Regions from separate parts of the Paenibacillus physcomitrellae genome, predicted to be linked through region 1. Evidence: riboswitches for the same ligand, from Rfam matches in the RefSeq annotation. Region 1 holds a riboswitch; the other holds the start of a gene.
The links. A riboswitch is a leader RNA that binds a small molecule or an ion and turns the genes downstream of it on or off. The one in region 1 is predicted to bind cyclic di-GMP.
Positions count from the first base shown of each region.

Region 2: another riboswitch for cyclic di-GMP. It lies ahead of CBE73_RS09590 (replication initiation and membrane attachment family protein); the one in region 1 lies ahead of CBE73_RS19895 (GAF domain-containing protein).

Region 1 is NZ_CP022584.1:4,416,784-4,420,199, reverse strand. It holds gene CBE73_RS19900 (thiamine pyrophosphate-binding protein) at 1-1,329, opposite strand, end outside; gene CBE73_RS19895 (GAF domain-containing protein) at 1,347-1,784, opposite strand; cyclic di-GMP riboswitch class I at 1,987-2,071, opposite strand; gene CBE73_RS19890 (radical SAM/SPASM domain-containing protein) at 2,323-3,204, shown strand; gene speD (adenosylmethionine decarboxylase) at 3,361-3,416, shown strand, end outside.
Region 2 is NZ_CP022584.1:2,118,833-2,122,248, forward strand. It holds gene CBE73_RS09590 (replication initiation and membrane attachment family protein) at 1-1,315, opposite strand, end outside; cyclic di-GMP riboswitch class I at 1,711-1,795, opposite strand; gene CBE73_RS09595 (hypothetical protein) at 2,211-3,416, shown strand, end outside.

The DNA of each region.
Region 1 (3,416 bases):
CTTGGCAGTCAGCACTTCCGTCCCGTTCATGAAAAAGGACCCGTCCCCGGCGATAACCGCCACCGGGCGTTTGGAATCTCCCAGGTATACGCCAGGGCCTCCGGCCATCGCCGAACCCATGGCACCATAATTCAGGTTGATTTCGAAATCCCCGCCTTCAGGGACTTCCAGGTATTTCACTACAAAGTTGGTAAACTCGCCGATATCGCAGACGTAACGGGTCTCCTTCGGCATCACCTTGCTGAGCTTCTCGAGGAAGAGGCGCAGAGACAGGCCGGTGTGATTCTTCTCATACGGCGTGTTCAGCGGCAGCGGTTTGACAAAAGTTCCGGCCGAAGTCCGTACTTTAGCGAGCAGTGCAGGAAGCACATCTCTCAAATCTCCATGGATCGGAACATCTGTAGGAAACACTTTGCCTAGTTCGTCGGCATCCCGGTCGACATGAATCACCTTGCGGCCATTTACCAGCACGTCGTTGAAATTGCAAGTCGATGCTTCACCAAGGCTTGTCCCCAAGATCAGCAGGCAGGTGGCGTCAGCCGAAGCCACGTAATCACTGGCAGCATCGGTACTCGAAAATCCATAATTGCCGAGATTCAGCGGGAACTCAGCCGGAATCATTCCTTTGGCAGAAGGGGTGGTGATAATCGGCCACTGCAGTCGTTCGCTAAGCGCCATGATCTCTTCGGCAACGAATCTTCCGCCGCGGCCTACCATAATCAATCCCCGGGTTTCTCCATCGATCACAGAAACGGCCTGATCAAGCTTTGCCGTATCGTAGGCCGGACGTGCCAGTTCAAAGACTTGAGGTGCCGCCGGGAGCGGTAGAGGAGCTTCGCTTCGCTGCACATCAATCGGCACCGAAATATGTACCGGTCCAAAAGGCGGCGTCAGTGCGATACGGACCGCTTTGTCCAGCTCGGCAAGCACATCAGCTTCATCCATCACCGTGTTACTGTATTTTGTAATCGGTCTGACGATGTGCTGGGCATCCATCTCCTGAATTGCGCCTTTGCCGATCTGCCAGCGGTTGACGTAACCCGTGACAATCAGCATCGGGGCTTTGGCCCGCATCGCGTCGGCGATGCCGTTCATCATGTTCCCTACGCCCACCGCACCCGCTCCGGCGCAGACGGCAAGCCTGCCTGTCGTACTGGCATATCTTGCAGCCATGTAGGCGGCGCCGGCTTCATTTTTCGTAATCACCGGTTTGATATCCACATCAATCAAAGCATCGTATATCGGTCCGATAATTCCCGCCGGAATTCCGAATACGTATTCAACTCCAGTCTCTTTCAAATACTTCAGCATGGCTTCGGCAATATTCATGATCTATTCCCAACCCCTTATCCAAGAATTTGAAAAGCGCTCCTGTATTGTTCTACCAAGCGTTCGGCATGTTGAATTTCCTCTTTGTCAAAATGATGCAGCTGTCCGATGGAGGCCACGACGACAATTCCTTCTACCTTTGCTTCCTTTACGACAGGTAAGATCATAATGCTGTCGATGCCAAACAGAAAAAATTCGTCCACCGATCGCGGATCGTTCTTCACATCTTGAACCACAGCGGTATGCGGCCGGGCAATAATGGATTGGAGAAGCCTGTCATTCTCGATATAAACCGGGTTTTCAGCATGTGTCTGCTTCCATTTCTCGATTCCGAGATGATCGGTTTTTGTCTTCAGCACCGGATTAAGATGACCATCTATAATCTCGTGGTATGCAATATCAGCCACACCGGTAAGCCGGCCAAGTTCTTCAAATAGCAAAGGCAACTGTTCCATTCCTGCCCCTCCTTCTCGTCCATTCATTATGAAGGCGCCCGTTTGTCTAGCTGGCTCCTTTAATCGTGCTGGCCCCCCTTTTCTTCGAAGTTCCCGCGGAATACAGCGAATCCTAAGGTTAGAGACACACAAAAAAGAGACTTTCAAAATCAGAAAGTCCCGGCGGCCAGAAGAAGAGACAAAGAAGTGAGAAAAGCCCATGATTGGCAGCCCGGCGGTCATAGTTGATAACCTTAGATCCGTGGTTTTGCGTCCCAGCCTTTCGGACTGGTTTGCTAATTTACTTCTTACTCATTCAGCTATGATGTTATAACTCCACGACCTATTGAACCCGCGGTTTCCCTCAATAGGCCGTACGAAGACTAGACTATATAATATATCGGAAATACAGTCAATTTTTTTCATAGTTTGCATGTAAAATTCAATTTCTTTCAACTATTTGGCACATTTTTTGCAATTCCGTACACACCTTGAAGGAAAGCTTCCTCTTCTTATAAAATAAGGAATAGGCCAATATTAGCAGATTGGGGACTAAACATTGAAAACATTCAAGAAAGTTTATATCGAAATCACGAGCGTATGTAATCTGGCATGCAGCTTCTGCCCCCAGACGGCACGGAAAGCCAATTTCATGAAACCGGAAATGTTCAATGACATTCTGGATCAGATTAAACCGCATACGAACCATATTTACCTTCATGTCAAGGGCGAGCCGCTGCTTCATCCGAAGATTGACCTGCTGCTCGACGCCGCTCATGAGAAAGGCTTCAAGGTCAATATTACAACCAATGGTACGCTGCTGCACAAAGCCGGGGCCAAAATTCTCGGCAAACCGGCGCTGCGTCAGATGAACTTCTCGCTGCACAGCTTTGATGGCCACGAAGGCTCGGAGGACCGCGAAGGGTACGTCGGCTCGGTGCTTCGGTTCGCCAGAGAAGCCTCAGAACAGGGCGTCTTGATCTCCTTCCGCTTGTGGAATCTGACCGAAGACAACCTGACCAACGCCCAGCGGCAGCGGAACCGCGAAACCCTCTCCATGCTGGAGAAGGAATTTGAGCTTAATTATAAAATTGAAGAGAAGGTCGAGCCGGGCAAAGGCGTCAAGATTGCCAACAACGTCTACCTGAATCAGGATTACGAATTTCAGTGGCCAAGCCTTAACGCGCCTGAGGATGATGGCAAAGGCTTCTGCCACGGCCTGCGCACACAAGCCGGTGTGCTTGTTGACGGAACCGTTGTCCCGTGCTGTCTGGATGGCGAAGGCGTCATCAATCTCGGCAACGTGCAGTCGAGCAGCTTCTCTGAAATTGTCGAAAGCGATCGCGCTAACAATTTGTATTACGGCTTCTCCAGAAGAGAAGCGGTTGAAGAGCTGTGCCGCAAATGCGGCTACCGTAAAAGATTCGGAGAAGGCGCTTAAGTCAGGAAGTCTCAAGTGGACGGCCTTTCCCTTTTGTTTTGGTTGTTCAGCAGAACGGGTAATTATTAGAAATGCCTGTTTCTGCACATCCTATCTCCTGATTGCATAACGGGCTGACAGGAACACGCCAAACACCGACATAAGGGGAAGTCGACCATGAAACTGACACGTGAAGAACGCATCCAGCTCCACGGCTTTAACAATCTCACGAA
Region 2 (3,416 bases), 2.3 Mb from region 1:
TCAGCTTCTCTTGCTCCCGGATGTAACTGACCGCCTTCTCATAGGTCGTCACCTGCTTAAGCAGCATATTGGAAGCGATCGTTTCCACGAATTTGCGGTTGATCCGCTGTTCGCCTCCTGCTGTAAGCAGCATCATCAAATAATGGATTAATACATTGATAACTTCACCGGGCAGCTTATAATTCATATCGATTTTCTCAAAAATATCAAGGAGATTATCCGGTACCGTCCCCGGAAAAAATTTCGGCAGCAGCCGGGTGTGCGGCTCATTGCGGAGCATCATGTTATATTGATGCACATCGCATTTCCCCTGCAGCTGAGGCGGCACCTCCAAATAAAATTCCATCTGCACGGAGTATTCCTCCGGCATTTCCTGGGCTTCCTGATTCTCCTGGCGCAGCGCCACCACTTTGCCCATGGCTGCGCTGCGTTCCTCCTGGCGTTTCTTGCCCTGACGGAAATGGAGGTTGGCTTTGTGCTGAAGCGCGTCAAGCTGCAGACTGCCATCCGCGGCAAAAATCCCGTCCTCGTCCAGCAGCCGGCACAAATCCTGTATGTTAAGGTCATATTTACGGGCCGTGTAGTTGACGGCGCCCATTTTGTCCTGATCGAAACGCAGGGACTCTACATGTTTGCGATTAACGGAACCGCGAGGGAAACGCATGATGATGTCCGCGTAATTAAACAGCGGCTCCTCCTGTTTTCTCTCCGGCTGTCTCGAAATCGCCATTTCCGAAATCGCCTGCTCCAGCTCGTAATCGATCGTATGTGTATTTAATTGAAAAATATCGTAAAAAGGCACGGTCAAATTTTCTTTATTGGTAGCCCGGCCATATTCGGCAGCTTCCCGGCTGAACATTTGCTCCTGCAGCGACAACACCGCGAATTTCCCCAGTTTGTCCCGGAGCAGAAGCGTCAGGTGCTGGGTTTTGAAAAATTCCGACGGTGTCAGCGGCGGCTGAAGCTCGTATTCATATAAGTAATCTTCGCTTTCCGGAACATAGACCCGGCTGCACTGCAGCAGCCCGACCGCCTCCAGTTTGGAGGCTTGTTCAATCAGCAGCTTGCGCCCTTTCTCACTTGGTTCTATGCCTAGAGATAAGAACAGATGGCGCTGCTGTTCCAGCTTCGAATAACCAACTTGTTCCAGAGATACCTGCCCAAACAAAAAATGATAGAGTGCAACGGCAAAACCGCCTACCATCGGCTGGTAAATCAGACTGAGCATTTTTTGTCCAACGGTACCAAGATCAAAGTCGCGATATACGCAGTAACGGTGGTTTTCCGTAAAATGATGAAGATTATGAATGCGCAAAACGCTATCGCTCCTTTCCGGCTAAAACGTCGTTTCTCTATTCTATCACAAAACTTTTCGACTTGAATCGCTAAATATAAACAATTCCGAATCCAAAAAAATCCCCGGATCCAACCTTATCCCCTTGAAAAATAAAACAACCCCTGACGGAAAAACGTTCTCTCGCTTCGAGAAACTTTTTTCTGCACAGAGGTTATCCAGTAGTTATTAGAAATCTAGGGCTTCGCTTTTTTCTCAGCTAAAAAATTTCTGACCTCTTCAATCGGTATGCCTGACTTTTTGGCGGACAGCATTAGAAAAAACCAATCCTTATGAACATCAGCTTCGTTTGGGTTGATTTCAAGAACCTGGGCCGGTTTATCCAGAAAAACTCCTCCTATACTTCTTCAGAGTTCCCAGGCAATCCGGCCGTCGTAGTATCGCTACCTTAGACCCGTGACTTTGTGCCCCTGCCTTTCAGCAGGTTTACCCTTCAACTGGTTATTTTCACTATCCATAATGCAGTCCAGTGTTTGTCCTTTTTTATTATAATATGAACCCTCCGCAAAAGTTTGTCATTTCTCGTCCTCCATCCTTGTCCTTTTTTGCCGTTAATCCGGCTAATTTTACGCGGACTGCTTACATTTTGTCGCAGCCTCTTGTCCATCCGCTTTAATGAAATCCTTCCCTTCTAGTTTTGTTCTTAATAGCGAATTAAAATGTTTTAAATATTGCAATTCAGAGAGGAAAAGCGAGAAAACGAAAGGTTGATTTAGATAATCGTTCGTTATTGAGAATATTTCATCTTTCTTGACGTTTTATTTTATTGGCCTGAAGGCTGTATGATTAGTCCCAGAAACGTTCTTAATAACGAACAATACTTGAGATAAACGTTCGCAAGAAGGGAATGATGGGTATGCGCCGTACCAGAATGGCCGCACAGCGTAAAAGAAGGGACAAACGGAGAAAAACCTGGATTACCCGTTCCCTTCAGTCCGGAATGGTTTTATCAAGCCTGTTCGTTGGTCTTTCGCATCAGACCGGTACAACCTATGGGAATTTTAACAGCTTCCAGGAAACCAACGGGGAGCTTGCCATTTGCAGCATTTTCCCCTCCGACCTTGAAGCCCTCTTAACCCGTCTATCCGATGTGCTGGCGCAGGCGGGCCTGCAGCGTGAACAGCTGCAGCTGAACGCCGTCATGGACTACGGCATGCCTGACGCTGCCTTGTCTTCTGTCTTCGCCGCGTCTTCAGGCTCAAGTCTTGAAGAGATGAAAGCAGCAGAAGCCGGACTTGACGCACAGCGTGAAGGCCTGCTGAATAGGCTGGACATGCTGAACGCCCGCTTGGCAGCTAATGATGCCGCATGGATGGAGCTTCAGCAGCTCGCCGGTTCGGCAGCCGGACTGCTCCAGGAGCTTATGCAGGCTGTGCGCGATAATCAGCCGAATTGCACGGAAATCAGGCAATCTGCAGAATTAGATGCGGTTTCGGCTCAAATGAACCGTGAGCCCCTCTTATCCGGATCTTTGTCTGCAGCAATACAATCCCTTTTGGCTTATTTAAGGGAAGTCCAAGCCGCCGGCAGCCGGACAGAAGGCGATCCGGATGCGCTTGAAGCGTTCCTGCAGGACAGCGGAAGCCCCCTTGCCAAAGCCTACTCGCTGCTGGAACCGGGCGATCTTGTCGGGAACCAGCCGCTAAATGAAACCCTCATTTCTCATAACCAGCAGATAACGAGTCAGCTGGAATCGGGGATCTCGGCGATAAACGGGCAATTAAGCGATATTGGAGCCAAAATCTCCGCCCTTCGCGCGGCAATTGAAACCGAACAGGCCCGTCTTGAAGAGCAAGCACGCCTTGAAGAACAGGCTCGTCTTGAGAAGCTAGCTCAACAAGAAAAAGAGGAAGGCGATCCCGCACTGAAGCCCGAGGCTGATCCAACAGACCCGTCTGCTTCTGATCAGGCTCCTGATCCTACTTCTGATCCATCAGCTTCGGATCCTAGTTCCGATTCGTCGGCTGTTGACCCGGCTGATTCAGATCCTGCCTCCAATCCGGCTGATTCCGATCAGCCTGCTCCTGACCAGGCTTCTGATACGGCTTCCGATCCGGCGGAT